2 regions of the Solibacillus sp. R5-41 genome follow, and region 1 is predicted to be linked to the other one. Evidence: a T-box and tRNA genes for the amino acid it is inferred to sense, from the RefSeq annotation. Region 1 holds a T-box; the other holds one or more tRNA genes.
What was found. A T-box is a leader RNA that pairs with one kind of tRNA and senses whether it is charged. The one in region 1 lies ahead of serS (serine--tRNA ligase), so its partner is inferred to be a tRNA-Ser.
Positions count from the first base shown of each region.

Region 1 (16,521 bases):
AGATAATTTCGGTACTCTGTAAAGCTCTCCCCAGTGGACTAGAAACAATTCTCCACTCATTTGGATCTCCAATAATAATTTTTAATAATTTTGCATTTCGTTCAACTTGTTCTATCCCATTGTCGGTTAATGGGGAATTTAATTCCCCTTGATACCGACCTTGTGTATTAAAAACCGTTTCTCCGTGACGAAGTAGATATATTATTTGACTCAAATTGATCCCTCCCCTCTTAATAATAATATAAACCAAGTTAAATCGGAATCTAAAAAATCTATTTATAAATTCTTGTTATACTCCACATAATGCGACAATGTTCAACAAAAAAGCCAACAAATTGTTGACTTATCTTGTTAAACTAAACTGCCCCGTTAGTTTAAGTGTAACATTTCACAATGGATCACCGAAGCCTACATGATGTTTTAGACATAAAAATAGACCATCGAAATGATGGTCTTGTTTAACTAAAGCCCCCGTTAGTTTAATAACTAACAAGAATAATGAATGATTAAAAGAGAAAGTCCCCTGTAGTCCAAAGAATAATGCTAATAACAAAATAAAAAACGATTGCACTTATTAGGACAAATACTAAGTGTAAACGACTGAATGCTTGTGTTATGCTTACATATTTCATTTCCCCAACCATTTTTGCAACTTTTAAATTGATTGGAATGAAAAATAAGGAAAAGAACAAGCCGACGAAAATTGAGATACAAACACCTTGCATGAAAATAGGTGTATTTAATTCAGTAAGCATATTCCCTATTACAAAAATGGGGATTCCAACCCAAAATGAGAACGTAAAGAACAATAAAGCAATTGCTATAATCAACAACATGACATTTTCCCTTAAAACGATTGCGTATGCGTTACTATATAAACTCATTATAAATCCCACCAAACCAATTATTTTTATATTACGTGAAGAAAAAAACAATTACTCCTGTTGAAGGCAAGCCCCTGTTAGTTGAATAAGCACATAATATATTCAGCAAAGGGAACAATACAATTAATTTAGATAAAGTCCTAAAGAGGTGTATTGAAAAAAATGAAAAAGATGTTAATCATTTTTATACTATCCCTTGTTCTTATTACTTCTATTCAAACAACAATCGTGTCATCAGTTGTACCAACTCAGGACTCTGAAGAACTTAGATTACAGGATATGCTTATGAATATGCTGACTCCTTATATTGAAAATGATTTGCGTAACTATTATTATCCAAAGATTGTAAAGGATTTTTCACCTAGTGTCGCCCCTTGGAAAATTGAGGTGTTAGAAACAAGAAGAATTAATGGCTTTCGTGGCTTCCAATTGCAAATTACATTTGACATAGAGCCTACTGATGGCGGGCAATGGATTCCAATAGGGAAAGACAGAATGACCTATGAAATTTCTTCTGGACCTGAAGTTAAATTAGTAAATCACACACACTTAAAAACATATAAATACCCTCCAGAATGAAAAATACAGCCAAAGCGTCGTTTGGGTACTTACTGTTCATAAGCAGCCAAAAAACCCACTCATTCAATTGAATGGAGGGTTGGTTCCCTAACTTCCATTTGGGAACGTTTATTAGGTTTATTTTGTATACGTTATAAATCCTTATTTCACTAAAGCACCCGTTCAACAAAAAACTTAGTTCGTTTTCATAGTCCTCAGTCAATTTTTCTTTCATAAATAATTCCTCTAATTCTTTCTTCACTTAGATTATATATATTTGCCAATTCGGATAAGTTTTTTCCACCACTATATAAACAAAATATCTCTTCATTTCGTTTTATTATTTCTTCACGTAAACCTGTATCAGTTCCCCATCTTTTTCGCTCATTTTGAGGAATGTAAATATGCTGACCTTTAACATATTTTTGTATCTCTTTTATAAGGCTTTCAGGCAATATGTCTCTTGCATTAATGTATTTTTTCATAGAACACGCCTACAAATTTTTATATAAACGTAATGTATTTATTTGTTCTAAACCTTCATTATTGAAACCTTCCTTAACTAAAATAACAAATGTATCAAAGTTTTTTAAAGTAAGACGAGTGATTACTTGTTTTATATTTAACTCCAACATAGATTTAAGAGAACCTTGAATAAATCTTCTCTTTTCGTCTGTATTTATATTAAACTTAGGTCTAAAATGAACACCAAATGCCGAAGCCTCAAAGGATTCATTTTTTGTATCTTTATTAAATAAACCTACCCGATAATATGCAACACCAGCTATCTCCTGAGATTGTCTATCACGTAAAACAAGAACAACCTCATCAAGACGATTGCTAATAGAAAATTGATTTTTAAATAAATCTGCCATTGCATCTTCGCCATCTTCTTTCAATATTTCCTGAATAACTTTTCTATCTAAATTCTTACTTGATTCAATTAAAGAACTATCAAAATGGGCAGGTTCCATCCAGTCTTGTAGAGATAATTTCATTGTCACAAAGGAGTATTCATCAGATTCAAAGCCATATTTTTCATAAAAAGAGACTTCTTTATTTCTTACTTGCCCAAACTTAGTAAATGCAAACTTAAAAATCTTTGTACCCCCTTGCTTTTGAATAACAACTGAACATCGATTTAATAACTCTTTAGTTAACTCATCATTTTCTTCCAAGATACCATATTGAATATGACCATTCTTTGTTATATTAGACGGGATAATCCCCATAAAAGCAGTGATATTTCCATTAACGTCTGTTGCGACAAAACCTTTACATCGGGAATCTGAATTACAATATTGTTGTTTTAAATATTTTGGTGATTCACCTAATGAAATATTTGCTTTTATTGTGGGGTCTAAGAAATTCTTTTCTGTTTCATTTATCAATTTATAAATTTCTTCAAAGTTGTCCGAGGTATTTACTTCTCTAATTGTTACATTTTGATTAAGCATTTAATCATCTCCTTTTGATTTGTAACTTAATTATGGCTTTTATCCCAAATAATTAAAATACTGAAAATTTTTTCAAAAAGACTCAAACATTTTTCTATTAATCCTTTATGAAACCTCATATTGAAGAATCGCCTCATTTTGAATATACAAATATTAGTTGAAGAAAAAAACATCCCCAAAGCGTCGTTTGGGGACCATTTGAAATCCTTGTTGCACTAAAGCCCCCGTTAGTACAATAACAAATCTACTTATTTTAAGACATTCCAATCTTCATAAGCTTTAGCATCAATACCTAAACTTTTGGTTCTTAACCATTCAAAGGCTTTTAGAACAAGTGGTGAAGCATTATCCAAAGAAACGTCTTTTTCCGATACCCATAATGCCCCAAGTGAATCTTGTCCATCGAATTGTTCAGGTACACTTAATTCTCCGCCTATTTTTTTTACAGAATAGTAAACTGCAATATGGTGTACATCCGTAAAATCTCTCCACAACCAAGGGAGTATGAAATCGATGACACCAATATTTTCTTCAATTTCAATTTCAAGACCCGTTTCTTCAATAAACTCTCTTTTCATTGCCTTAGATAAAGTTTCACCTTCATCTAAGCTGCCTCCAGGAAGGTCATATCGGTTTATAAAAGGACCACCGTTTTTTTTTATCACCAATAGTTTTCCATCTTCCACACAAACTCCATATACACCAAAAGCCCTGTGATATTTTTTTTCAGACACAAATAACTCCCCCAATGTTTCTAAAAGATTATTCAAGTAAATGTTCCGTTAGTTCAATAAAGAAAAAAAGAGCTGCATATGCAACTCAATGATCTTCAAGTAAAGCACTCGTTTGTTGAACTAGTTTTTTATTTATGTTTTTTTAATTAGCAAAAAATACACCGTTTTCCAAAAAATTAATTGAGAGTTCTCTTTGTTTTTCTGGTTCAACCCAATCTTCATCAAGAATTTCGTCGAAAGGTATAACTCCCATAGTCGCTGATGGATACTCAACCCCTAGGTCTTCTACAATCTCTAAATATTGATTGTAATAATCTTCTTTTTGTTCTTTCGTTAGGTTTAAAGGAATCGGTGCTGCTTCTTCTGTAAATTCTTTGTTATCAGCTTTATCATCAGTGCAACCTGATAAAGCAAATGCCCCTAGTAAAATGCTAACGTAAAAATATTTGTTCAACATTCCCACCCCTTAAATTTTTGAATATCTAATTGTAAGAATATTGTACCAAGTTTTGGGATAAATATCCATTTCATTTTATAAAGCCAATATCACTGAATTTGATATAAGCTTCTTCAACTAACCTGCCTCGTTAGTTGAAGTGTAACATTTCACAATGGATCACCGAATCCTACTTGATGTTATAGACATAAAAATAGACCATCGAAATGATGGTCTTGTTTAACTAAAGCTCCCCGTTAGCACAATAATAATTAACTAACCCAAGTTTTTTTCACTTCTTTGGATTTCCATTTATTATCTTTATAATGAACTTTAACTTCTACTCCAACTGCCCCTAAACCCGAACGATACTTGGAACCCTCAAAAAAGATTTTATTATTAAACTTAAAATCAACTTTTTCTATTTTAAGAAGTACGCCATCCAAACTCATCGTATTTGGATTAAGTAATCCCTTTTCTTTCAGTTGTTCAAAAGTAGCGTCCATTACTTCAACTTTATATTTTTCCTTAAAGTAGCTTAAAATTTCTTTTTTATCACTTTCATTTAATTCCTCAAAATTATTCATATCAATAGCTATATACTTTATATCACTACTTAATGCTTCATCCTGTTCCATTATTGAGTCCAATGCAATACTATATATTTCTCCTAAATGTTCCTTTGATTCTATTCCAGTATTGCAAGAAGAAAGCAATACCGACAGTATAATCAGAATACAGAAATATTTCAACTTCAAATTTATTACCTCCTACAGCTTATAGCTGATGTTATTTTTAAATACGTTTCATAAAACTCTTCTTGAACTAAACTGCTCCGTTAGTTTAAGTGTAACATTTCACAATGGTTCACCGAAGCCTACATGGTGTTTTAGACATAAAAATAGACCATCGAAATGATGGTCTTGTTTAACTAAAGCCCCCGTTAGCTTAAGTACATTAGTTCACGCAGACTTCTTATAAGTAACAAAAAAAGGTGCCAACAAAGAACCAATTATAAAAATAAAAATAGCTATGCCAAGTATCACAAAACCATTGCTATAAGGGGGCAGGGTATAAGCTAAGATGAGCATTGGAAGAATAGTAAAAGAGACAAAAATTAATCTGCCTGGGACTGTTATCTTATGTGTTGTATCGCATTCGTTACATTTAATCGGTTTATAATTCCGCCAACAGGAATTAGAGATTTCACTCCATCTGAAATGTGCATTGCATTTCTCGCACTTTTGCAAAGCTAATCACCTCCATTATAATTGCTAAATCTTCTAAGGCATTGATTTATTACCCTGATGCGTTAGTTCAATAAGAAAAAGAGCTGCATATGCAACTCAATGATCTTCAAGTAAAGCCCCCGTTAGTTGAATAAGAAAGTTAAATATTTTTCTGTAATAATTCAATTAGACCGTTGGGAAAAAGTATCTTCTTACCATCAATAATTTCTTCTAAGGAAATCCATTTTGTGAATGTAGTTTTTCTTCCTTCTACAACTTTAAAATTTTCTTTTTGGTACAGATTTTGGTCTTTAAATTCCACCAAATAAATCTGAATTATTTCGTGACCTATATTTCCGTCTATTCTAAAGATGTTTTCTAAACAGCCCATATAACGGTTAATCTCTATATCCACTGCTATTTCTTCAATGTATTCTCTCTTAATAGTATCACTAGACTTCTCACCAAGTTCAATTGTCCCACCAATTGGTCGATAATATATACCAGTTCCCTTTGAATGCTTTCCCTCTTGTTCTTCTAAAAGAATTTTATTATTTCTCATTATTATTCCTAAAGTTTTTGCTTTTGGATACACATAATCCCCCCTGAGAATACCAACTACAAAATAACCTTCCGTGTAAAAAATCTTATTGAACTAACCTGCTGCGTTAGTTCAAGAAGAACTGAGTCGCTTATTAAACAATCGCGCCCGATTGCGGAATAGTGGAAAATGCGAAAGAGCTGCAAAATGTCATTTCTAATTTTTTTCTAATGCAACCCATCCTTGATTATAGTAACATCTTTTTTAGTCCTGCTAAATTTCCTTTAAGAAATAAAGCATTTTTTCAATTCCAAGGTGTTTTCACCACCCGATACAATTAAAAGCACCTGTAAATCGATAAAAAGGCAATACAATTAACTGTTAAAGGATATCTAAAATACCTTTTACCCGTTATTTATTTTGGTGCAATTATTTCTTTACCACCCATGTATGGTCTTAAAACTTCAGGAATTACTACGCTTCCATCAGCTTGTTGATAGTTTTCTAGGATAGCGGCAACTGTACGACCAATGGCAAGACCTGAACCGTTTAATGTATGAACAAATTCTGGTTTTGCATTTGGCTCACGACGGAAGCGGATATTCGCTCGTCGAGCTTGGAAATCCTCAAAGTTAGAGCAAGAAGAAATTTCACGGTACATGTTTTGTGCAGGAATCCAAACTTCTAAATCATATTTCTTCGCTGAAGCAAAACTTAAATCAGCGGTACACATTTTTAGCTTACGATATGGTAAGCCTAGTAATTGCAATACTTTTTCCGCATGATTTGTTAATAGCTCTAATTGTTCGTATGATTCCTCTGGTTTTACAAAGCGAACTAGTTCTACTTTGTTGAACTGATGTTGACGGATTAAACCACGTGTATCACGACCTGCAGATCCCGCTTCTGAACGGAAGCACGTACTATAGGCAGCAAATCCTTGTGGTAAAGCCTCAGCCAGTAAAATTTCATCACGATAGAAGTTTGTTACAGGTACCTCTGCCGTTGGAATCATGAAATAATCTGTTTCCTCTAATTTAAATACATCTTCTTCAAATTTAGGAAGATTTCCAGTACCCGTCAAGCTATCACGGTTAACAATGACAGGTGGTAGCATTTCCTCATAACCATGCTCCTCTGCATGTAAATCCATCATAAAAGTCATTAATGCACGTTCTAAACGTGCTCCAAGCCCGCGGTAGAATAAGAAACGGCTACCTGTTACTTTTGTTCCTCGTTCAAAGTCAACAATCTTCAAATCTGTAGCAAGATCCCAGTGTGCTTTAATGTCAAAATCAAAAGTTGGAATTTCACCCCAAGTATATTCTTCTACATTGTCGTCTTCTGTTGTCCCTACTGGTACAGATTCGTGTGGAATGTTTGGCAAGCGCATCATCATATCTTTAAAGCGCTCTTCAACATCATTTAGTTGAACATCTAGCTCACTAATTTCATTGCCTACTTGACGCATACGAGCAATAACTTCATCTGCATTTTCCTTGTTGCGTTTCATAATTGAAATATGTTCAGATACTTTATTTCGTTCTGCTTTTAATTCTTCTGTTTTAGCAATTAACTCACGACGCTTTGCATCTAAATCCTCAAAGTTATCTAAGTTGCCTAAATCTTCATTACGTGTTAATAGCATTTCTTTAATTTCGGCGAAATTATCGCGTACGCGTTTAATATCTAACATAGTCATACCTCCAGTAGTTTAATGACATTGCATCCATTAAGTCTTAGTGTAATTGCGTTGCAAGCTAAACTCGAATAGCTCCGTTTTGAATCAAAATAAACACAAAAAAGCCCCCATCCCTAAAAGGGACGAGAGCTACCCGCGTTGCCACCCTAATTGATTAGGCATATACCTAATCCACTTATTTCATAACGGCATTTCAGCCGGCTACAGCCTACTTACATTACTTCGACTGTGCAACTCCAGGACGGATTCACAAGTGCTTCTATCAGCTTCCACCAACCGCTGACTCTCTAAAAAAAACGTGCTTGCTACTACTTCCCATCATCGTGTTCAGTTATTTAAATATTAACCATACTGTACTATATGAAAACAGATTTTGCAAGTAATACCATATGATACAAAATATACCAAATTATTGAATCACCGGTTAATTCCGGATGAAATGCACAACCCAATAAATGACAATTTCGCGCTAAGATAATTTTCCCCTCATGTCCTTTACTTTAATACGTTTGAAACGAATAATAGCTCCAATTTTAAATAAATTTCTATGTAAAATTATCAAATGTCCATTTTTCTTATTGAACTAACCTGCTCCGTTAGTTCAATAAGAAAAAAGAGCTGCATAAGCAACTCAATGATCTTCAAGTAAAGCCCCCGTTAGTTGAAGAAGGATTTGCCACTCTATTGATTAACATTGTACTAATCCTAAAAAAAGTGACATCATTATAAAACGATGTCTCTTTTTTAAATACTTCAAGGAACCTTTTTAGACAAATCTCCAAAAGTATAGTTCTTCTGTTTCTTTATACATTTCCGCCCCTGATTTTTCTAAGACTCTGTGCGATGGAATATTATCTTTATCAGTATCAGCAATAACGTACATAACATCGGACTGATTTAACAACCAGCTTTTCAAATTATTAATAGTTTCCGTCATATAGCCGTTTCCTTGATATTCAGGGAGCGTATAGTAACCTATTACTACTTCACCATTTTCATTTGGAAGCCCTTTTAACATTATTCCACCAACACTACAGTTTTTATCTTTCGACACGATTAACCAATTTGTATACCAAATATAATTTTCCTCATCGCCTAACAATTTTGAAAGTCTTACTTCCATAGCTTGTTTAAGTTCTGGACTAAGAAATCTATCTGAGTCAATTAAAGATAACCTTTGTTCCATTTTCTTTGGGTTATCTATTAGCAATCTTAGATTTTCTGCACTCAGTGGAATTAATCTTAATCTTTCTGTGTCTAGCTCAATCATCATTACACTCCTATCATAATTTTGTACGTCATTTTATATACAAAAACAAATTTAAAAATAGGTATATGTTATTGGCAGCTACTCCCATTACATTTAATCCAAAATAAAGGAGGCATAATACTATGCAATCCAATATTAAATGGTTAATAAAGTTTATCATTCTATAAATATCTTGTAAACTTTTCCAGTAATCAAAAAATGTTTCTCTGCTAACTGTTTTCTTGTTCAACTAAACTGCTTCGTTAGTTCAATAAGAACCGAGACGCTAATTTAACAATCGCGCCTTATTTCGGAAATCTTTATTTAATTTGAAAGTTTAAATGCAAGATCAAAAGATCCATCTCCTCCGTTTTTAGTGGTAATGGCGAATGCATATTCCTCCTTGGCTAGATGGCGATATTTTTCTAAATTTGCTGTAACAATATGCCCTGGCTCTAAAATACCTTTCACCCAAATCGAACCGTCTTGGTCATAAATCGTCCAATCAAATGTATCCCGACCTTTATTTTGAATAACGGATATTGCGGTGAAGTCTTCTATTTCTTCATCTACAGTAAATGTATGATAAAACGTTCCCTTAACCATTGGTATATCTTCATAACGTACATCTATATTTTCTGTATAAAACCAATGTTTTTCATCCAAAAGTCCTTTTTCTATTTGTATACCATTCACTTCATTTTTCTTTTCATTAGTTGAAATATCATCTACTACATGTATATCATTCACCTCATTTGTCTTTTCGTTAATTGAGATGTCATCCTCTTTGTCATCACACGCTACTAAAAAAAATAAACAGATAAAAATTGGTAAGACTCTTTCTATACGCATTTATTCAGCCTCCTTTCCACTCAACTATTAATTTAAGTACAAGCGGTATAAATATTTATTCCAATATTAATTAAAATTTTACATAAATCCATTACTGCTTATTAAACAACACTACTTCGTTAGTTGAAAAAAAACACCCAAAGCGTCGTTTGAGAAAGTTTTTGAAATGCTTGTTGTACTATATCCCCGGTTAGTTCAATAACTAAACGATTTATAGTAATAATTATTTCACTTTTCTTATTTTTAAATCCATTTTTTTATACAAAGGTGCTCCACTTTCAGAAGCTTGTAACCAAATTGGTTTAACTCCTCTTTCTCTACTTTCATCAATACAGTGGATAAGTAAAACTTTTGCCAAACCATACCCGCGAAATGCAGGGAGGGTATACATATTTAAAATATAGGCTTCAATACCTTCTAAATTCTCTAAATATGGCGGCCTTTGCGTGAGGGGAATAATTCCACATCTATTGTATAGGTTATTTGAACGTTATATACAAATTATTGTTATTATTATCCATTTCGCACTGAGTATATTCTATCTTTTGACTTTCAAGATCGATTATAAGAGTGTTAGAAAAATCTTTTGGAGGCACGGAAGAAAAAATCAATCTATTTGAAGCGAGGTTTTCTGCTTTTGGCAACTTTTCAATTATTCTAATATTATCATCATTTTGTATAGGCAGTTTACTTTGATCATACACTGATAAATTATTTTGGGGTGTGGCAAAAACTAAAATATGTAAAGGCTTTTCGTTGAAATTATGATAACCATGCACATAGTTTGTCCATCCAAAGACAAGGTCACTTTTTTTAGCAACTATCTGCTCTTTAAATGAAACATCATAAGTCAATTCTCCTTCTATAATAAATGCATGATCTTCTCCATAAGGGTGAAAATGTGCTTCAATTCCATTGTCTTCATTATTGATCTGAAAGTACAGAACACGATGATTTTTACAAGGACTTTCCCAAATCTTTTTAAATTTAGTTTCCGATTTCATTAACTCTCTTAAATCTAACATATATAATCACCTCATTTATAATATTATAAATTGGTTATCCTGACTATAAATCATGCTAACGGATGAATTATCAATCATTTTTTTAATGCCAATTTTCCTCTTTGAAAATTTGTAAAATTCATTATTATTTCTAATCCCTTAATCAACTAACCTGCTTCGTTAGTTCAATAAGAAAAAAGAGCTGCCTATGCAAGGCACTGACTACCCTTTTTGAGACAAGAATAAAACACCCTTTTATGCAGCCAATTGACGGTATTGAACCGGCGATTGGCTGTTTAGTTTCGTTTGAATACGGATATTATTATAATAAGTAATGTATTCTTCGACAATCTGTATCACACGTGCATTCGTTGTGCGATAGATATCGTCGAGATAAAACGTTTCAGACTTTAGCGTGGAATGAAACGATTCGATTGGGGAATTATCAGCTGGCGTGCCTTTGCGGGACATGCTCATGGTAATTCCTTTTTCTTTGGCTGCTTTTTGATAAGCATAGGATGTATAAACGGAACCTTGGTCACTATGCAGAATGCATCCTTCTGGTAGCTTAGGCAATTGATAGAGCGTATCCAACACAAAATCAGTGTCTTGTTTGATACCAGTAGTTTGTGCCACAATTTCGCCATTGTAGACATCGAGAATACTAGAAAGATACATCATCGATTGACCAAAAGGCAAGTACGTAATATCCGTGACTAGCTTCTCCATGGGCTTAGATGCTGTAAAATCGCGTGCTAATAAATTCGGTGCAACGTATGCCGGCTGTCCGGTACGCTTTCGTTTCTTCACCTTTACTTTACATTGCCAACCATATTTTTGCATAACACGCTGCACAGTCTTCCTACAAACTCCTGGGTACAGATTAGCAATCTTTCGATAACCATATCGAAATTTATTCTGTTTGCACAAGTCGCCAATCTGCTGATCTCGAATCTCCTTTTGAGTGGATTGATCCACATCCTTTCTCCAACGATAGTATGACGAGCGACCTACGCCTAAATGACGACAGATTTCACCAATTGGCATAACATCTTTTAATTCTTCAACTAATTGAAGTACTACTTTTGGCGCCACTTCCCTTCCAATTCCGCGTACTTTTTTAAAACTTCAATCTGTTGTTTCAACTCCAAATTCTCTGCCTGTAGCTTGGCTGTCTCGCTTTCAAATTCCGGTCCTTTGCCGAAAGCATATTGTTTACCAACTGGTTGTTTAAGACGGTGCATTTCACCATTTCGATACCAATGCATCCATCGCTTCAACTGCGTATAGTTTCGAATGTCCAATTCTTCCATTACTTCTTTTACCGGTACGTTAGCCAATCGCATTTCAATTGCCTTCATTTTCACTTCTACTGGATAACTGACTCTTGTTCCCATAAAAAAACACCTCCACATTGATTATTTCAGGTTTAAGTCCCCGTTATTCAATGAAAGGTGTTTTTATTTGTCTCATGTTATTAGGTCAGTGCCCAACTCAATGATCTTCAAGTAAGCCCCCGTTAGTTCAACAAGTAATTTGAAACCATCCTGTTTCTAGTGGGAAATCTTTTCTAGATAAACTCTGACCTGAAATTAATTGACGATATGCGGTTATGGTACCATCGTGGGAAACTATATAAATCTTTTCTTTTTGTAACAGCTTGCAATTCATAATAAAATCTTCTGCAATTTTTATGAATTCATTTTCAGGCATAACATTTATTCCATTGGACCATATATCTTGGAGAACATTGGTTTCAATTTTGAAAGTTGAAAAATCTCTATGGATTATTTCTAAATCAATTATTTTATCACAAGGCAATGTATTTTTATCTGGAAATATAGGAAACATTCGAGGAGAAACCAAGGGACTTACAATCTTACGACAATCTATATTTTCACTCCAAATGAATGCGGTTTGCAGGGTTCTTCTAATAGGACTAATGATTAAAATATCATCATTAGTTAAAGGGAATAGATTTCTTAACAATTTCGCTTGTTTTTCTCCCTCAGGTGTTAATGAAGGATCTTTTATCTGTAAACTTTTTGGTATATCTAATGTATGTTCTCCTTGACCATGACGAATAAATACCAGGTCCACCTAATCATCACTCCTCATAATGTAATACCTTTCTTAAACTTAACTGCCCTGTTAGTTGAAATACAACCTAGTGTCCATTTTATACAATGTGAAGAACCTTCGTTTTATTTTGAATGGTTATTTCGATTGGCGCTTCTATAAAATACGTCTGTCATCAGCAATAATATACACCCTACTAAAATTATACTGGCAATGATTGTTCCTCGCGTGTCCTCGCCCCAATTAGTCAAAATTGTATAGACTTGAAACATACTCAAGAGAATTAGTCCGACTTTTAACCGTAATGTTCTTGTTTTCATGTTTACCACCCATTTCTACCTATAATGCAGGCTTTTGATAATGAACTAACCTGCTGTTTTAGTTCAATAAGAAAAAAGAGCTGCCTATTCAAATAAATGTTCTTCAACTAAAGCACTCCCTCTGTTCAATAAGAAGTAGTAACATGTTAATATCTCTTTAATAATTTGTACTGGTGACGATTTCTGGGAATGACTATCCAATTAGTGAAAATTTCCCTTATAACGTCTCTCTTTTAAAAATTATTTGGGTAAGGGACTTAAATGCTCGTGAATTAAAAGCCAGACATCGGATTCTTTGACGAAGACATTTGTTGCCCTTCCTTTGCCGCTTACATATTTATCATTGACAAAGCCTTCATAGAAATAGGTATAAGTACAAGTTGCTGAGTTATTTGCTGTGAAAAGCCAGTGCACTTCTTGTGCTTCATAGTTTTCATTTTTAACAATTGACCATGCATTTTCAAAATATGTCTGTATTTCTTCGTGAGTTGTACAATTTCGATCTGAGAAGAAATAAACAGCATTAGGATGAAGGAATTTTTTAACTTCATCAAATTTATGAGTGTTTGTTGCCTGGATGTAATTATATAATACCTTCAATTTTATACCCTCCTATCAAATAGACCATTGAAATGATGGTCTTGTTTAACTAAGCACCCGTATGCACTACTAGGGGTCAGTGTATCATTTGTATAGAGAATCCAATAGAAACCAGAACAACATTTAAATAATACTCAAAGTTGTTCGGGTTCAGTTTTAACTATTCTATTTTTCTATTGTGATGATCATTTTTCCTTGTTCTAAAAAATAATTTCCATTGGCCATCTTACTTTTCAACTCTCCAGAAGTGACGCCTTCAGCAAAGATTCCTTTTTCTTCAAAGAACATACTATCAACCACCTTATTATCTGAACTTTCAAAAAAGCTGTATCCAATAAAAGTTGATGTTGATTTATGGATATCTTCTTTATTATATTCCGAATAAAAAATCGTATAGTTTGAATGCAATATTCCATTAAATTCTCCTTCGATTGAATATTCAGCTGTTGCTTGAGTAATGGAATGAACGGGTTCCGTTTCTGTCCACTTTAAAAGATTTAAGTCGCTTTTCAGTACCATAGTTATTTCATCTTCTTTCGTTAAAATTTGTGGAGTTAGTAACAACTCTTAAACATAATTTACCATCGCTAACCTGACAACTAATTGTCAAGTTAGGTAAAATAAATTCGAGTCATCTTTTCTATTTGAGCCATTATTTTATTTTTAAAACTCTTGGGCGAAAGAACTTCGACCTGGGATCCAAAACTAAGAATTAACTTTACAACCCACTCTTCATCAGGATAAGAAATTCTAACTAGTAAATGGTCAACGCTACTTTTATCAATGTTTGTCTCGGGAAATGAATCAAACACTTCTTGAGAACTGGTTAGAGGGAATCGTAAAATTAATTCGATTTTAACTATTTCTGATTCTAATGATTTCATCCAATTTGAAAATTCCTGATAACCGTCTAAGTGTTCGAAGGATTCGGTAAATACCGCATTACCAACGTTGAGTTCATGTATTCGGGATAAACGATAAAATTTTGGTTTCGTCTCATTTTCTGGCCAACCGAACATGTACCAACTCAAATGATAGAAGAATACTTGAATTGGTTTTACTTTTTTAGTTTCAAGCTGTTCTTTTTTTGCATAAGAAAAAGTAAGACACTTTTTATCTTTAATCGCTTGTCGAATATCGGTTACCTTAACTCCGTCTTTGTTATTTAAGAAAGAAAAATCAATTGAATTTTCTGTTTTGGACTCATTAAGTAAGGTTATTTTTGCAAGGATATTCTGTAATGGCTTGTCAGTATGTAAAGTCATCGTACTCGTTAGTGTTTCCTTGATTAGACGTAAATCTTCTTCTGTAAAGTAACTATGCGGAAAATAATAACCTTCGATTAGGCGATATCCCCCGAAATTTCCCCGTTCCGCATATATTGGGAATCCGGCAAGTGATAGAGTATCCATATCTCGATAAACTGTTCGGGTTGAGACAGCCAAATGTTTGGCAACTTCCTCAGCTGTTACTTTTTGTTTGTTCAATAAAATAAATATAATTTTTAATAAGCGCTCTATTTTCATAAGTTTCTCCTATTTTTTCTTTTATCAAGTGTTCGATACAAAGTTGATTTCGATAATTATGTTATGGCATAAATTTTCTTTATTGACATATCGCATTCAAGTTATAATTTACATATATTAACTTATTCAATACCATTCCCTAAAACCCTTCTTCTTCATCTTTTCCCCAATTTTCTTATTCAAATTGAACCGCAAACATTAAACCGATAGGGATAGTTAACCAAAGCAGAGAGTTACTCAATACAATTTTAAAATAAGAAGTATTTTTTAATTTGTTTTTAGAAACGAATCTCCACATCAATAGTGCCCCAATAGCCCATATTGGTTTTATATATTATTCCTACTAAGAAATTCTGCTTCGTTAGTTGTACAAGAAACGTTGAGAAGTAAAGCATTAATTTTCCTTTTGGAAAGTTTATGCGTTATTTTTATTAATCAAATTTTGTAGTTTATATAAGTTTCATTACTTATTGGGGTACTACCAATAGCCCATCAACTTAAGAACAATAACAAATTTAACTTTAGTTCATCAAAACTTAGGTATTCTAACGATATGGTCATACCCAACAGACTTACAAACTTCAGAATACACAAAAGGAAGCCGTAGTCTTATATATTTTTTATATTAATTGCTTATTAATAATATATTATCCACATTAATATCTGGTCTTTATAATGAAGATATCATTATTAAAGGAGGAACTAAAATGGAGTTTAATAAACTTGGCAATAGTGGATTATCAATAAGCAAGATTGCATACGGAAACTGGATAAATCATGGGGGTAAAATAGATGAAGATACTGCAATTGATTGTGTAAAAGCAGCACTAGATGTCGGTATAACAACATTCGATACCGCTGATGTTTATTCAGACACTAAAGCTGAAGAAATTCTAGGCCGTTCTTTAAAAGGTATAAGACGTGAGAGCATTGAACTATGCACAAAGGTATGCCATCCCACTGGGAATGGGCAAAACGATAAGGGATTATCACGAAAACATATTCTAGAAAATTGTAATGCATCTTTGCGTAGGTTACAGACCGACTATATTGATGTCTATTATGCACACAGATTTGATCCAACTACTCCTCTTGAAGAGACGATGTTAGCTTTCGCAGATCTTGTAAGACAAGGTAAAGTGCTTTATATCGGGGTAAGTGAGTGGACAGCAGAACAAATCACCCGTGGTGCAGCACTTTCACGGGAATTGAATATTCCGCTCATTGCTAGCCAACCCCAGTATTCAATGTTGTGGAGAGTTATCGAAAGCGATGTGATACCAACCTGTCAACGTGAGGGGCTCGGACAAGTAGTATGGTCGCCTTTAGCACAAGGTGTTCTCACTGGAA
Region 1 is NZ_CP024123.1:2,648,996-2,665,516, forward strand. Features, by position in the region: gene CSE16_RS13055 (histidine phosphatase family protein) at 1-214, opposite strand, end outside; gene CSE16_RS13060 (hypothetical protein) at 507-884, opposite strand; gene CSE16_RS13065 (DUF3888 domain-containing protein) at 1,047-1,463, shown strand; gene CSE16_RS13070 (CD3324 family protein) at 1,658-1,927, opposite strand; gene CSE16_RS13075 (hypothetical protein) at 1,937-2,899, opposite strand; gene CSE16_RS13080 (NUDIX hydrolase) at 3,148-3,633, opposite strand; gene CSE16_RS13085 (hypothetical protein) at 3,776-4,087, opposite strand; gene CSE16_RS13090 (peptide ABC transporter substrate-binding protein) at 4,342-4,827, opposite strand; gene CSE16_RS22255 (TIGR04104 family putative zinc finger protein) at 5,032-5,319, opposite strand; gene CSE16_RS13100 (NUDIX hydrolase) at 5,459-5,893, opposite strand; gene serS (serine--tRNA ligase) at 6,255-7,535, opposite strand; T-box leader at 7,657-7,872, opposite strand; gene CSE16_RS13110 (GNAT family N-acetyltransferase) at 8,308-8,811, opposite strand; gene CSE16_RS13115 (hypothetical protein) at 9,115-9,642, opposite strand; gene CSE16_RS13120 (GNAT family N-acetyltransferase) at 9,866-10,102, opposite strand; gene CSE16_RS13125 (cupin domain-containing protein) at 10,122-10,667, opposite strand; one part of gene CSE16_RS13130 (IS3 family transposase) at 10,902-11,770, opposite strand; one part of gene CSE16_RS13130 (IS3 family transposase) at 11,770-12,043, opposite strand; gene CSE16_RS13135 (phosphoglycerate mutase family protein) at 12,171-12,746, opposite strand; gene CSE16_RS13140 (YybH family protein) at 13,286-13,645, opposite strand; gene CSE16_RS13145 (hypothetical protein) at 13,811-14,164, opposite strand; gene CSE16_RS13150 (helix-turn-helix transcriptional regulator) at 14,257-15,171, opposite strand; gene CSE16_RS13155 (aldo/keto reductase family protein) at 15,879-16,521, shown strand, end outside.

Region 2 (16,521 bases), 1.7 Mb from region 1:
GCCTCCACTATATTAAAAATGGTGGAATTGATCGATTGGTAAAACAAAGACAATTGCTCCGCCAACTTCAACTTCCACAGGGTACGGAATATAAGAGTCTGCATTTCCACCCATTGGCGAAACTGGTGCTACCATTTGTTCACGTGATCTACAGTTTTCACGAATAATATCCAATAATTTCGGTATTAACGAATCATCCGTACCAATTAAAAATGTTGTATTTCCAGAACGTAAAAAACCACCTGTACTTGCTAATTTCGTCGCACGAAAGTTATTTTTCGTCAAAGCATTTGATAATCGGTTACTATCTTGATCTTGCACAACTGCTACTACTAACTTCATCCGTACTCACCCCTTCATTGAATTGGTGCTTCTATTATATCATAACTTGAAGGTCCACTTCATTTACTTTTACCCTAATATTGGATTTAAAATCCCCCATACCTCTTCGACAACATCCTCTATCTGCTGATCCGCGTTGATTACACGGAATCGATTTGGATAACGTTTCATTGCTTCTTGATAGCCTTCATACACCTTTTGATGGAATGCTAACCCCTCGACATCTAGGCGATTTATTTCATCTGAACGATTAGCATGAATTCGTGCCAAACCTTTTTCGGGTGCAATATCAAAATAAATTGTGATATCCGGAAGCCTTTGACCAATTGCAAATTGATTAATTAATAACACTTCATCTACACCAATTCCTCTTGCATGACCTTGATATGCAAGGGAAGAATCAATAAATCGATCACATAGTACATGCTTTCCTTGCCCCAGTGCTGGTATGACTTTTTCATAAAAATGTTGCGCTCTTGCCGCTGCATAAAGTAATGCCTCTGTACGCTCATTCATCATTGTATGTTCAGGATTTAAAATGACGGAGCGGATTTTTTCTGCAATTTCGATACCACCAGGTTCCCTTGTCAGTAGAACATCTTTTTGATTTTGCTGTAAACGTTCTCCTATTGATTTTAATACAGACGTTTTCCCTGCACCATCCGGACCTTCAAATGTTATAAATAAGTTCCCTTGCATGTTTATATTCTCCCCTTTTTCATTTTATGACATAAATTAGTTTTTCATGTAAACGATGCTCTCCTTGGAAAGCAGCACCCATTGCTAATAATTCCTCTAGTTGACTCAACTTTGCAACCGTAATTTTTTCACCTGGAATAAATAATGGGATTCCTGGTGGATATGGTATTAATGTCGATGCAGCAACACGGCCAATTGCCCTCACATAAGGTACCCATTCTTTTTCAGCACGTTCAATTTGGGCAAAACTTAATTCAGGCTTAGTAAGTGCAGACATTTCAATTCCCAGTTGATTTACTTGAGCTAAATGACCTGGTGATTCTTTTAATTGTATTAAAGCCTCTTTCATTCGAATTCTCAAATCTGCAAATGGATACGTGTCTCCATGCTTTAATAAAGGTAAAATTAATAGGACTTGATTGGCATCTGCTAATTCGACAAATACCTGCATTTTCTCCAATGCTAGTTTCAACTCAAAGCCTGTATATCCTGGTGCTCGTACAATTAATTTTAACAAATCATCTACTTCAACGACTTGAAGCTCAGTTAATGTTTGTAACGATTCAATCAATTGTTTACGCTTCTCCATTAAGTAAACAAAGTCACTTTCCGTATACCCCGTCACATACTGCCTCGCATCATCTAATGACGCCAATAGTAAGTAAGAGGGACTACTTGATTGAAGCATCCGTAAATAATGATTTACTTTTTGAGCATCTACCCGTGTCGACTTAATATGTAAAAAAGAAGCCATTGTCATAGCTGGCAATGTTTTATGTGCAGATTGTACAACAACATCAGCTCCCAAATCTAACGCAGAAGCAGGTAATTGACTACTGACAGTCAAATGGGCACCATGCGCTTCATCTACAAGTACAGGAATCCCCTTTCCGTGACAATATGAAATTTGTTTTTCTAAATTTTTTGTCGTAACACCATAATAAGTAGGATAAGTTAATATTACTGCTTTTGCATCAGGATATAAATTTAGTGCTTGTACTAATTGTTCTAGTTGGACACTCCCCGCAGTTTGACTTTGTTCGTGCCATTTTGGTGCAATATAGACGGGATTGATACCCACTAATTCTAACGCGTGAAAAATTGATTTATGCGCATTTCTTTGCACGATGACCGTATCCCCTTGCTGACACGTTGCATAAATCATCGCTAAATTACCGACCGTTGAACCATTTACTAAAAAGAAGCTTTGTGCTGCTCCATATGTTCGAGCTAATAATTTCTCTGCTTCTAAAATGGCCTCTTCCGGATTATGAAAATCATCTAATCCTGTTAATTCTGTTACATCATATGTTAACGCTTTTTTTATTCCATTTGGTAAGTTAGAAAGCATTCCATTCTTATGCCCTGGTACATGCAATGAGAGCGGCTTATTTTTTATAAATTTTTGTAATGCTTCTACGATTGGTCTTTCTCTTTTCATCGTTACACCTCAACAAAGTTTATCTTTCTTCCTATTATAAGGTGGTCTGTAAAATCCGACAAACCCCACATCCTTTAAACAACTTATATATGCACTTTTATTTTATGATTTCTTTAACAATAAAAAACCCACTGATTTCTCAGTGGGTTTTAATTTGCGAAGCGATGTCCTACTCTCACAGGGGGAAGCCCCCAACTACCATCGGCGCTAAAGAGCTTAACTTCCGTGTTCGGTATGGGAACGGGTGTGACCTCTTTGCCATCATCACTTCACTATGAAAGATTGTTCTTTCAAAACTGGATAAACGTTTCATTGAAATTGTGCAATAAATTGTGGTTAAGTCCTCGACCGATTAGTATTCGTCAGCTCCATATGTCGCCACACTTCCACCTCGAACCTATCTACCTGATCGTCTTTCAGGGGTCTTACTTACTTGCGTAATGGGAAATCTCATCTTGAGGGGGGCTTCATGCTTAGATGCTTTCAGCACTTATCCCGTCCACACATAGCTACCCAGCGATGCCTTTGGCAAGACAACTGGTACACCAGCGGTGTGTCCATCCCGGTCCTCTCGTACTAAGGACAGCTCCTCTCAAATTTCCTACGCCCACGACGGATAGGGACCGAACTGTCTCACGACGTTCTGAACCCAGCTCGCGTACCGCTTTAATGGGCGAACAGCCCAACCCTTGGGACCGACTACAGCCCCAGGATGCGATGAGCCGACATCGAGGTGCCAAACCTCCCCGTCGATGTGGACTCTTGGGGGAGATAAGCCTGTTATCCCCGGGGTAGCTTTTATCCGTTGAGCGATGGCCCTTCCATGCGGAACCACCGGATCACTAAGCCCGTCTTTCGACCCTGCTCGACTTGTAGGTCTCGCAGTCAAGCTCCCTTATGCCTTTACACTCTACGAATGATTTCCAACCATTCTGAGGGAACCTTTGGGCGCCTCCGTTACTCTTTAGGAGGCGACCGCCCCAGTCAAACTGTCCGCCTGACACTGTCTCCTACCCCGTTAAGGGGCATGGGTTAGAAGTTCAATACAACCAGGGTAGTATCCCACTGACGCCTCCTTCGAAGCTGGCGCTCCGAGATCTCTGGCTCCTACCTATCCTGTACAAGTTGTACCAAAATTCAATATCAGGCTACAGTAAAGCTCCACGGGGTCTTTCCGTCCTGTCGCGGGTAACCTGCATCTTCACAGGTACTATAATTTCACCGAGTCTCTCGTTGAGACAGTGCCCAGATCGTTACGCCTTTCGTGCGGGTCGGAACTTACCCGACAAGGAATTTCGCTACCTTAGGACCGTTATAGTTACGGCCGCCGTTTACTGGGGCTTCAATTCGTAGCTTCGCTTGCGCTAACCACTCCTCTTAACCTTCCAGCACCGGGCAGGCGTCAGCCCCTATACTTCACCTTACGGTTTTGCAGAGACCTGTGTTTTTGCTAAACAGTCGCCTGGGCCTATTCACTGCGGCTCTCGTGCGCTTGCACGCTCAAGAGCACCCCTTCTCCCGAAGTTACGGGGTCATTTTGCCGAGTTCCTTAACGAGAGTTCTCTCGCACACCTTAGGATTCTCTCCTCGACTACCTGTGTCGGTTTGCGGTACGGGCACCTCTCACCTCGATAGAGGCTTTTCTTGGCAGTGTGAAATCAGGAACTTCGTCCATACGGACTCGTCATCACAGCTCAACGTATCAGTGTGCGGATTTGCCTACACACACGCCTTACTGCTTGAACAGAGACAACCAACGCTCTGCTTACCCTATCCTACTGCGTCCCCCCATTTCTCAAACGGTGAGGAGGTGGTACAGGAATATCAACCTGTTGTCCATCGCCTACGCCTATCGGCCTCGGCTTAGGTCCCGACTAACCCTGAGCGGACGAGCCTTCCTCAGGAAACCTTAGTCATACGGTGGACGGGATTCTCACCCGTCTTTCGCTACTCATACCGGCATTCTCACTTCTAAGCGCTCCACCAGTCCTTCCGGTCTGACTTCAACGCCCTTAGAACGCTCTCCTACCACGCATCCATACGGATGCATCCACAGCTTCGGTGAATCGTTTAGCCCCGATAAATTTTCGGCGCAGCGTCACTCGACCAGTGAGCTATTACGCACTCTTTAAATGGTGGCTGCTTCTAAGCCAACATCCTGGTTGTCTAAGCAACGCCACATCCTTTTCCACTTAACGATTACTTTGGGACCTTAGCTGGTGGTCTGGGCTGTTTCCCTCTTGACTACGGATCTTATCACTCGCAGTCTGACTCCCGTGTATAAATATCTGGCATTCGGAGTTTGTCTGAATTCGGTAAAGCGAGATGCCCCCCTAGTCCAAACAGTGCTCTACCTCCAGTATTCTCAATCACGAGGCTAGCCCTAAAGCTATTTCGGAGAGAACCAGCTATCTCCAGGTTCGATTGGAATTTCTCCGCTACCCACACCTCATCCCCGCACTTTTCAACGTGCGTGGGTTCGGGCCTCCAGTAAGTGTTACCTCACCTTCACCCTGGACATGGGTAGATCACCTGGTTTCGGGTCTACGACCACGTACTAATTCGCCCTATTCAGACTCGCTTTCGCTGCGGCTCCGTCTCATCAACTTAACCTCGCACGTAATCGTAACTCGCCGGTTCATTCTACAAAAGGCACGCTATCACCCATTAACGGGCTCTAACTACTTGTAGGCACACGGTTTCAGGATCTATTTCACTCCCCTTCCGGGGTGCTTTTCACCTTTCCCTCACGGTACTGGTTCACTATCGGTCACTAGGTAGTATTTAGCCTTGGGAGATGGTCCTCCCAGATTCCGACGGAATTTCACGTGTTCCGCCGTACTCAGGATACATTCAAGAGGGAATGAGGTTTCACTTACAGGGCTTTTACCTTCTATGGCGGGCCTTTCCAAGCCGCTTCAACTATCTCATTCTTTTGTAACTCCGTATAGAATGTCCTACAACCCCAAAGAGCAAGCTCTTTGGTTTGGGCTCTTCCCGTTTCGCTCGCCGCTACTCAGGGAATCGAATTTTCTTTCTGTTCCTGCAGGTACTTAGATGTTTCAGTTCCCTGCGTCTGTCCTCAACACGCTATGTATTCACGTGAAGATACTATGTGATTAAACATAGTGGGTTCCCCCATTCGGAAATCTCTGGATCAAAGCTTACTTACAGCTCCCCAAAGCATATCGGTGTTAGTGCCGTCCTTCTTCGACTCCTAGTGCCAAGGCATCCACCGTGCGCCCTTATTAACTTAACCAATAAGTTACACTTACTCAAATGAGTAAGATTTTAAAAGATTGCACGATCAATTTCTTGATCATTTGTTTATTTATTGCTTTCAATGTCGTTTTATCCAGTTTTCAAAGAACAAGTTTTGAAGTATTTCATCATAAAGATGAACCTTCAAAACTGAACAGCAAACGTTAATGTTTCATTCCATAAGGAATGATTCCGAATATATCCTTAGAAAGGAGGTGATCCAGCCGCACCTTCCGATACGGCTACCTTGTTACGACTTCACCCCAATCATCTATCCCACCTTCGGCGGCTGGCTCCATAAAGGTTACCCCACCGACTTCGGGTGTTACAAACTCTCGTGGTGTGACGGGCGGTGTGTACAAGGCCCGGGAACGTATTCACCGCGGCATGCTGATCCGCGATTACTAGCGATTCCGGCTTCATGTAGGCGAGTTGCAGCCTACAATCCGAACTGAGAACGGTTTTATCGGATTAGCTCCCCCTCGCGGGTTGGCAACCGTTTGTACCGTCCATTGTAGCACGTGTGTAGCCCAGGTCATAAGGGGCATGATGATTTGACGTCATCCCCACCTTCCTCCGGTTTGTCACCGGCAGTCTCCTTAGAGTGCCCAACTAAATGATGGCAACTAAGAATAAGGGTTGCGCTCGTTGCGGGACTTAACCCAACATCTCACGACACGAGCTGACGACAACCATGCACCACCTGTCACCGTTGTCCCCGAAGGGAAAACTGTATCTCTACAGTGGTCAATGGGATGTCAAGACCTGGTAAGGTTCTTCGCGTTGCTTCGAATTAAACCACATGCTCCACCGCTTGTGCGGGCCCCCGTCAATTCCTTTGAGTTTCAGTCTTGCGACCGTACTCCCCAGGCGGAGTGCTTAATGCGTTAGCTGCAGCACTGAGGGGCGGAAACCCCCCAACACTTAGCACTCATCGTTTACGGCGTGGACTACCAGGGTATCTAATCCTGTTTGCTCCCCACGCTTTCGCGCCTCAGTGTCAGTTACAGACCAGATAGTCGCCTTCGCCACTGGTGTTCCTCCAAATCTCTACGCATTTCACCGCTACACTTGGAATTCCACTATCCTCTTCTGCACTCAAGTTTCCCAGTTTCCAATGACCCTCCACGGTTGAGCCGTGGGCTTTCACATCAGACTTAAGAAACCACCTGCGCGCGCTTTACGCCCAATAATTCCGGACAACGCTTGCCACCTACGTATTACCGCGGCTGCTGGCACGTAGTTAGCCGTGGCTTTCTAACAAGGTACCGTCAAGGTAGCGCCAGTTACTACGCTACTTGTTCTTCCCTTGCAACAGAGTTTTACGAACCGAAATCCTTCTTCACTCACGCGGCGTTGCTCCATCAGACTTTCGTCCATTGTGGAAGATTCCCTACTGCTGCCTCCCGTAGGAGTCTGGGCCGTGTCTCAGTCCCAGTGTGGCCGATCACCCTCTCAGGTCGGCTACGCATCGTTGCCTTGGTGAGCCGTTACCTCACCAACTAGCTAATGCGCCGCGGGCCCATCCTGTAGTGATAGCCGAAACCATCTTTTAACTTTCGAACATGAGCTCAAAAGTGTTATTCGGTATTAGCCCCGGTTTCCCGGAGTTATCCCAATCTACAGGGTAGGTTACCCACGTGTTACTCACCCGTCCGCCGCTAACTTTCAAAGGATGCAAGCATCCAATGAAAGTCCGCTCGACTTGCATGTATTAGGCACGCCGCCAGCGTTCGTCCTGAGCCAGGATCAAACTCTCCATAAAAGTTAGTTTGAAAGCTCATTTGCTTTGCTAGCGTATCAACATAAAGTTGATATCTATGTTTTGTTTAAGTTCATCACTTAAACGTTTAAATCATTAACGTTTGCTTGTTCAGTTTTCAAGGTTCATTTCGTCATCTCTTTCGAAGTGACAACTTTTATATCTTAACACAACATCTTATATCTTGTCAACAACTTTTTTGAAGTTGTTTTCCGCTGTCTCTCAACAGCAACTTTTATATAATACCATTGCATTACTTTCTTGTCAACAAAAGTTTTTCGATATTTATTATCGTCTTTGCGACTTAAATTAATATACCACGATAACTTTAAATATACAACCCCTTTCTGTATATTTATATGATTAATATTAATAATCCCATACAAAGTAATCCTGGAATACCTAAGAGGGTAATTGTTACGACTGAAAAGGTATTTATTGGTACGTGAAAACCATATCGACTTAATATCATGTTCCCTACAAATAAAAGAACAATTACTAGCGCTAGCTTAAACCAAAACATCGCAAAATATTCAAACAGCGCACCAAATCGTTTATTTTTTCTTACTAAAAATAAAAACAAGAGCAACAAACAGCCTAAAGCTACAATAATGTAACGCATTGCACCATCCTTTAAAGAACTTTATTGGTAACATATGCTGCTGTTGCCCCTCTTATTTCTATACTGAAAATATTATCAATCATACATACTGTCTTATCATTTAATTAAAACGCGTCGAATACGTGCTTCTTTATATAAATAATAATGAATACTTTCTGCTCTTTTACGTTCAGCTATAATATCTAGATTATAATCATCCATTAATTCTTCAAACACTTTTGCATTATGCAAATCTTCTTTTGTTTCTTTAATAGAAGAAACTAGTTTTTCATCGAACTCTTTCTTTAATTTTCCTTTACGGGAAAATAGCATGACTGTCCCCTCACTTTTACAGCTCGCGACGCCCTTCTAATGCTTTTGATAAAGTTACTTCATCTGCATATTCTAAATCGCCACCTACCGGTAAACCATGTGCAATGCGTGTTGTACGAATGCCTGACGGTTTAACGAGACGAGAAATATACATTGCTGTCGCTTCACCTTCTATTGTAGGGTTCGTTGCTAATATTAATTCTTGCACTCTTTCATCATGTAAACGTGTTAGTAACGAGGCAACATTAATATCCTCAGGTCCTACACCGTCCATTGGAGAAATTGCTCCATGTAAAACATGATACAAACCTTGGTAATCACGCATCTTTTCCATTGCAATGACATCTTTCGGATCTTGAACAACACAAATCGTCGATACATCTCGTTGCTTATCAGAACAAATATGACACGGGTCAATATCTGTTATATGCCCACATTGCGAGCAGTACATTAAGTTTCGTTTAGCATCAACTAATGCCTTAGCAAAAGATAAAACGGTATCTTCCTTCATCGTTAAAACATGAAATGCTAGACGTGCTGCTGTTTTCGGCCCAATTCCAGGTAGTTTCATAAAACTATCAATTAACTTTGATATTGGCTCTGGATAATGCATTCATTCTTCCCCCTTTAAAAAGGCACATCTCGAATTGACCGAGATGTGCTTCTACAAAAACGAACGATTCAATTAGAAAGGAAGGTTCATTCCTTGAGTGAATTTGCCCATTGTTGATGATGTTGTGTCTTCTACTTTTTTAAGCGCTTCGTTTGTTGCCACAACGATTAAATCTTGTAACATTTCGATATCATCTGGATCTACTACTGACTCATCTAAAGCAACTTCTAATAATTGACGCTGACCGTTCATAACAACTTTCACCATACCGCCACCAGCAATACCTTCAAATTGTTGTTCATTTAAAGCATCTTGCGCTTCCATCATTTCTTTTTGCATTTTTTGCATTTTCTTCATCATACCTTGCATATTACCCATACCACGCATAAATAAGTTCCTCCTTATACTTCATTATTATTCTTCGACAACATCAACAAAGTCTTTTCCAAATCGTTGTTCTGCCTCAACTATTAATGGATCTTGCGCTTCCACTAGTAGTGCATCTTCTATAAAAGGTTGTTCTTCAAGCAAATGCGGTTGATCAGTTACCTCGTTTGAATTGGCTTCTTGCTTCTTTTGGTCCAAGCCATTTTCTTTTATAAAGTTTTCTCGCAACTTGAGCCATGCTTGCTCCGGAATACAAAGCACTTCATATTGAATGCCTGTTTCCATAGCAATTCCTTGCGTAAACAACGAAACAAGTCCTTTATTGTCTGCTACCATTTGACAATGAATATCATACTTGAATTTTAACACAAAAGCATCCGAATTTGCCGCAACAGGCTCTGCATCAGCTAAAAGTGCTGCTTGAGATCTTTGCATTTGCGATAATGACATTGCCCAGGCAGCCTTAATCTTTTGAATATCCGTCTTACTAGCGGTTTTTAAAACTTCCTTAATGCGCCCATTCGGAGGATTATATTGATTACCTGCCGGTCGTACACGCTGTGGAGAAGGGGTTTTTACTTGTTGCGCCGGTACCCCACCGTTTTGTAATTGTTGCGATAACTGTCCAACAATATTTTCCAATGATGTTAATTTACCCGCTAAAGCAGAATCCACTCCAGTTGTTACAGGAGCATTCCCTTTAAGTTGAGCCATTTTTAAAAGGGCTGTCTCTAAATAAATTTTCGTGTGATGTGAAAAGCGCATTTCCTGTTGTGTTTTTGCCAAAATATTAATAAACCCATACAGTGTGTCTGCATCAAAATTTTGGGCTAGCTCTACAAATTTCTGTTCGTGTGAAATAAATTCAAGCAGCTCTTCTAACGTTCCATCCATTTGCAATAACAATAAATCTCGGAAAAACGTTATAAAATCTTCCGCTAAACGTAACGGCTCTTTTCCATCCGCGATTAAATTTTCAACAATACCTAACACACTAGCAACTTCTTTTTCTTTGAGTAAACAAGCAATATCGTAAAATGCATCTTGGCTAACCGACCCCGTCACAAGTAACACATCTTCTAATTGGATAGATTCATTACTAAAAGAGACTACTTGATCCAGTAAACTTAATGCATCACGCATACCACCGGCTGCCGCTTGTGCAATTATTTTAAGTGCCTGCTCATCATAATTCATTTGGATATCTTCAAGGACGATTTTCATTCGCTCGACAATATCTACGGAAGATAGTCGTTTAAAATCAAAACGCTGACAACGAGAGATAATGGTTGCAGGTAGTTTATGTGGCTCTGTCGTCGCTAAAATAAATACCGCATGTTCAGGGGGTTCTTCTAATGTCTTTAATAAGGCATTAAACGCACTCGTAGACAGCATATGCACTTCGTCAATAATATACACTTTAAAACGAGCATCTGCTGGAGCAAAACGGACCTTCTCAATAATATCCCGCATTTCCTCTACTCTTGAATTCGAAGCTGCATCGAACTCAATTACATCTGTATGCGATCCTTCTGTAATACTTTTACATGTAGCGCATTCATTACATGGCTCACTGGCAGGGGCATTTTCACAATTTAACGCTTTTGCAAAAATTTTAGCTGTACTTGTCTTCCCAGTACCTCGAGGCCCTGAAAATAAATAAGCATGTGTTGTTTTATTCCCGAGGAGAGCATTTTGAAGGGTCCTTTTCACATGTGTTTGACCAGACATTTCGCGGAATGATTGTGGTCGATAAACACGATAAAACGCTTGATATGTCAACCTTCCCCTCTCCTTTTCTCATTAAAATTTGGTACTTTTATTATAGCATATTCTTATTTGAAATATATTTCAAAAACACGTCTAATTTAATTAATACAAAAATTCCCATTTATTATTTTCTACTAAAAAACGCACTCATCTTTAATGATGAGTGCGTTTGAATTGGCAAATTAATGCCGTGCACCTTTCTTCGACTGCCGCACATAAGCGTTACTTCTGTCGCCAGCTCAAGTTAGGCGACCCCGCGGCACATAAGTGATACCACTTAATGCTGCTTCCTTCCGGACCTGACATGGTTCATGGGTACTTATTGCGCAGGACCCAACCGTCAACACTACGTGCAAAAGGCAGACCAAACAATACGGACAGCCTCAGAAAAGGAATTCAATCTTGCTAGAGCGGATTGCAAGTTACAGGGCACCGCTACCTCCCCATCTAGCACGGCACTACCTAGTATACTAAGTGCATACTAAAAATGCAACAAGTTGCCTCTACAATTTTTTTGAAATTATTATTGACTTAATTCATATCTCATGCTAAATTTATAAATGTCGAAAAAACGACATTACCTATTGGAGGTATACCCAAGTTCGGCTGAAGGGATCGGTCTTGAAAACCGACAGGCGGGTAACACCGCGCGGGGGTTCGAATCCCTCTACCTCCTCCATTTTAAATTTAACCGTTACTGTATGTATCGGATTTTTTTACCTATAACTTAAAATGACAGCACTATATCTTTTGAGATATAGTGCTTTTTTATGTTTATATATGTTCTTTTCTTGTAAAATAAAATACTTAACACTTTTCAGTAAAGGCGGTTCTTTTTTGGAGACAACACAACCTCTCACAAAAACAATAAAGACTATTTTGATTATGCTATTGATTGCGCTGCTCACAGCAATTGGTAGTGAAGTAAAAATTATGCCATTTGACAATGCGTCATTTCGATTTGGACTCGGTAGCATTATTTTCTTTTTTGCGCTTTTAGTGCGTCCAGTACCAATCCTATCAACAGGAATCATCACAGCGATTACAGTTATTACATGGCGTACTGTATTTAATATGTTACAAAATGAACATACTACATTTGTGTCATTTATTGAGTATGTACCAGCAGGACTTTTTTATATTGTTTTTGCAATATGTATACATGTCATCCCTTTTGAGAATATTAAAAAGCGCCCTTTCCTTTTAGGATTATGTGGCATGTCTTTTGAGGTCATCGCCAATACACTCGAACATATCGCAACAGCCGTCTTATATGCACCACAGTTGAATACATCAAATTCTCTTTTGCTATTTGTATTCGTCGGGTTTTTACGAAGCTTTTTTGTTGTTGGTTTATATAGTGCAATTTCACTTTCCGAACAAAAAAAACAACTACAACATTTAATGGCTATTCATTCTGAGTTGTACGTGGAAGTACTTTATATTCGAAAATCGATGGATCAAGTCGAACAATTAACTGTTAACAGCTATCAGCTTTATAAAAAACTAAAAGCAATCGATTCTACTTTAGGCAAAGAGGCTTTATTAATTTCACAGGAAATGCATGAAATTAAAAAAGATCATGAACGTATTTATGCAGGCTTAGCGAAAATTACAAATACGGAATTTAAGGATGCCTTTTTACTATCCGATTTACTCAATTATATTGTAGAAGCGAATGAAAACTATGCACAACTACAACAAAAAACAATCCAATTTAAAACCATTTGTCCAAATGATTTTAAAACAAATGAGCATATCGCATTGTTAGCCATTTTAAATAATTTAATGGCCAATGCTGTTGAAGCAATCGAACATCAGGGCATCATTACCTTAACAGTAAAAATCCATTCAAATACAACGGAATTTATTGTAGAAGATAATGGGATAGGGATTGATATGCATCTGTTACCCGTTATTTTTGATGTCGGCTATACCTCGAAATTCAATACATTAGGTTATGCATCAACTGGTATCGGACTTTCACATACGAAAACAATTATCGAAAACCTGCAGGGCTCTATTACGGTAACAAGCGATCAATTAACGCGCTTTACTGTACGGATTCCAACAAATCTTTTACGTGAGGAGGAAAATTAACAATGCGTTATTTTATTGTTGATGACGATCGTGCTAGCCGCGTAATGCTATCGGACATTATTGATGAATTTGATTTAGGCACGGTTATTGGGGAGGCAAAAAATGGCGTAGATGCTATCCCCCAGATCCTCATGATGCAACCTGAATTTGTTTTAATTGATCTTTTAATGCCTAATCTTGATGGCATCGAAACAATTGAAAACCTGCACCAAAACGGTTTTGAAGGAAGTTTTATAATGATTTCTCAAGTAGCCAATAAAGAAATGGTGGCCGAAAGTTATGAAAAGGGTATCGAGTTTTTCATTCACAAGCCGATCAATAAAATCGAAGTACAAATGGTACTAAAACGCACTGAAGAGCAGCATCGTTTAAAAAATTCCATCCAGGCAATCCGTCAATCGCTTACAAATTTTGAAGTGCCTGATGTTAAAAATACAAAAAAAACGACACGAGATCATATTCAATCAATTTTAAATGATATGGGGATTGTTGGTGAAGTCGGGAGTGAAGATATCGTTAAAATTATTGAACAATTGCTTATCGAAAAGCATAAAATTGCACCACTCCCACCGTTAAAGGAAATTTATGAAAAAGTGGCCATGCTTACAAAAAATACACCCGATGACATTTTAAAAGAAAGTAAAGCAATTGAACAACGTGTGCGACGTACCATTTTAGCTAGTATGATCAACTTAGCTAATCTCGGTATTGTTGACTATACAAATTCCGAATTCGAATACTATACACCGCGCTATTTTGACTTAACTGACATCCGTCATTTAATGCAACAAATAGAAAATAATGACCAACGAAAAGCAAAGGTCAACATAAAAAAGTTTATTCAAGTTTTATATTCAGAAATAATTAGTAAAGCAGATTAGTCGGATTTTGTCGGATTTTGTATTTATCTTATAGAATTGGTTTAGGCTAGTCCTAAATCGAATTTTATTAGGAGGAACTATATTTTGAAAAAGTTTAAAATTAGCTTAGCCGCACAAATTTTAATCGGTTTGGTTTTAGGGATAATTGTAGGTGCTGTATTTTATGGAAACGCTAACATACAAACATACTTACAACCTATTGGTGACATTTTCTTAAACTTAATTAAGATGATTGTTGTACCGATTATTATTTCCACTTTAATTGTTGGTGTTGCTGGTACTGGTGACATAAAGCAATTAGGTCGTCTTGGCGGAAAAACGCTTATTTATTTTGAAGTTATTACAACAATTGCGATAATTGTTGGGTTATTAGCAGCGAACATCTTCCAACCAGGTGTTGGCGTAGATATGAGCCAGTTAGAAAAGACTGATATTTCTGCGTATGAAGAAACATCAGCTCAGCAAGAAGATCAAGGTCCATTTCATATTTTAGTTGATATTGTACCTAGTAACATTATCAAGGCAATGGCTGAAGGCGATATGCTCGCGATTATCTTCTTCTCTGTCATCTTCGGTCTTGGTGTAGCCGCGATTGGAGAACGAGGTAAGCCTGTACTTGCATTCTTCCAAGGAACCGCCGATGCGATGTTCTGGGTGACAAACTTAATAATGAAATTCGCTCCATTTGGCGTATTTGCATTAATTGGAATTACCGTTTCCAAATTTGGGCTATCCTCTCTTGTCCCACTTGGAAAATTAGCTCTATTAGTTTATGGGACGATGATCTTTTTCGTTATCGTTGTATTAGGGATAACAGCCAAAATTTTCGGCATTAACATCTTTAAATTAATTCGTATGATTAAAGACGAGCTATTACTAGCATTTACGACATCATCATCCGAAACTGTACTACCTCGCATCATGGAAAAAACGGAAAAAATGGGTGCACCAAAGGATATTGTTTCATTTGTTATTCCAACTGGTTACTCATTCAACCTTGATGGTTCAACACTTTACCAAGCAATTGCTGCACTCTTTATTGCACAAATGTATGGAATTCATTTATCAATCGTTGAACAAATTACATTAATGCTTGTGTTAATGGTAACGTCAAAAGGAATCGCAGGTGTACCAGGGGTTTCATTCGTTGTACTGTTAGCCACGTTAGGTACTGTCGGTATTCCAGTTGAAGGTTTAGCATTCATCGCAGGTATTGACCGTATTTTAGATATGGGGCGTACAGTTGTAAATGTTATCGGGAATACAATAGCTACTCTTGTTATGGCGAAATGGGAAAAACGCTTTGATGAAAAGAAATTTGCTGAATATCAGGCAGCTAACTTAAAATAATTTAGTAAATTGACACGAACGGATGTCCAGAATTTATAAAATGCAGCATTTCAGCTTTTATGTTGAAATGCTGCATTTTTCATGTGGATTCAAATTATTTATTTTAGAACTTTTGCCAAATACGCGCGAATTGATTGCTCTCCGTTATGTAATGCTTGTTGTTCACGCGCTTGGTCTTTTGTAACTTTTTCTTCCGCCGCTTGAATCACCCATTCAACATCTGATTGGGGAACGATGACTACCCCGTCAATATCTCCAATAATATAATCCCCGGACTGAACAGCCACACCACCTAAGGAAATGGCTCTGCCTACTACACCACCGCCATTTTTATTCCCCGCTGCAACCGTCGTTCCTATTGAGAATATTGGAAAATCAATGGCTCTTGCAGCTGCTAAATCACGAATAACACCATCTACAACAAAGCCTTGTACGCCCACTCCTTGCGCGAGTTGCATAACAAAATCCCCTGCTACTGCACGGTTATTATTACCTTTTGCATCTATTGCTATAATATCCCCTTTTTCTGCCTTACTAATGGCCTCTAACACCGCACCATTTTCCCCGTCAGGTAAGCGTACAGTTAATACACGTCCTGCTATTTTAAAATGGTCGGCTAGTGGCTTAATCGATGCATCCACATTTGTGTGTCCCCCTGTAACATCCGAAATCGCCGTAGTTGGTAATGCCGATAAGCGTTGTTCTAACATTGGTACTGTCGTCATATTTCCATCCCCATTTCATATGCTTTTACAAATACCTAAAATTTGTAATTACTACTCAGCATAATAGATATTTCATTTTCAACGCAATATTTTTTAAAAGTTTTGTTACAACGTTCTCTATCTGGGGAATACTACTTACACGTAAAAGGAGGGCTTATGTATGAACAATCGACTTATTCAAAAGGCAATTAATGACTCTGGTATACCTATCTATAAAATGACTACTTTCGATATTGATGTCGTCGCCCGATTAACA
Region 2 is NZ_CP024123.1:28,180-44,700, reverse strand. Features, by position in the region: gene CSE16_RS00190 (cyclic-di-AMP receptor) at 13-342, opposite strand; gene tmk (dTMP kinase) at 412-1,041, opposite strand; gene CSE16_RS00180 (aminotransferase class I/II-fold pyridoxal phosphate-dependent enzyme) at 1,061-2,482, opposite strand; rRNA gene rrf (5S ribosomal RNA) at 2,639-2,754, opposite strand; rRNA gene CSE16_RS00170 (23S ribosomal RNA) at 2,815-5,741, opposite strand; rRNA gene CSE16_RS00165 (16S ribosomal RNA) at 5,952-7,508, opposite strand; gene CSE16_RS00160 (pro-sigmaK processing inhibitor BofA family protein) at 7,861-8,127, opposite strand; gene CSE16_RS00155 (YaaL family protein) at 8,224-8,439, opposite strand; gene recR (recombination mediator RecR) at 8,456-9,052, opposite strand; gene CSE16_RS00145 (YbaB/EbfC family nucleoid-associated protein) at 9,125-9,439, opposite strand; gene dnaX (DNA polymerase III subunit gamma/tau) at 9,467-11,221, opposite strand; RNA gene ffs (signal recognition particle sRNA large type) at 11,398-11,665, opposite strand; tRNA gene CSE16_RS00130 (tRNA-Ser) at 11,796-11,888, shown strand; gene CSE16_RS00125 (ATP-binding protein) at 12,047-13,309, shown strand; gene CSE16_RS00120 (response regulator) at 13,312-14,190, shown strand; gene CSE16_RS00115 (cation:dicarboxylate symporter family transporter) at 14,272-15,540, shown strand; gene CSE16_RS00110 (RraA family protein) at 15,639-16,265, opposite strand; gene CSE16_RS00105 (sodium:proton antiporter) at 16,426-16,521, shown strand, end outside.
Region 2: it has a tRNA-Ser gene. The T-box ahead of serS (serine--tRNA ligase) is inferred to sense a tRNA for this amino acid. The anticodon was not compared.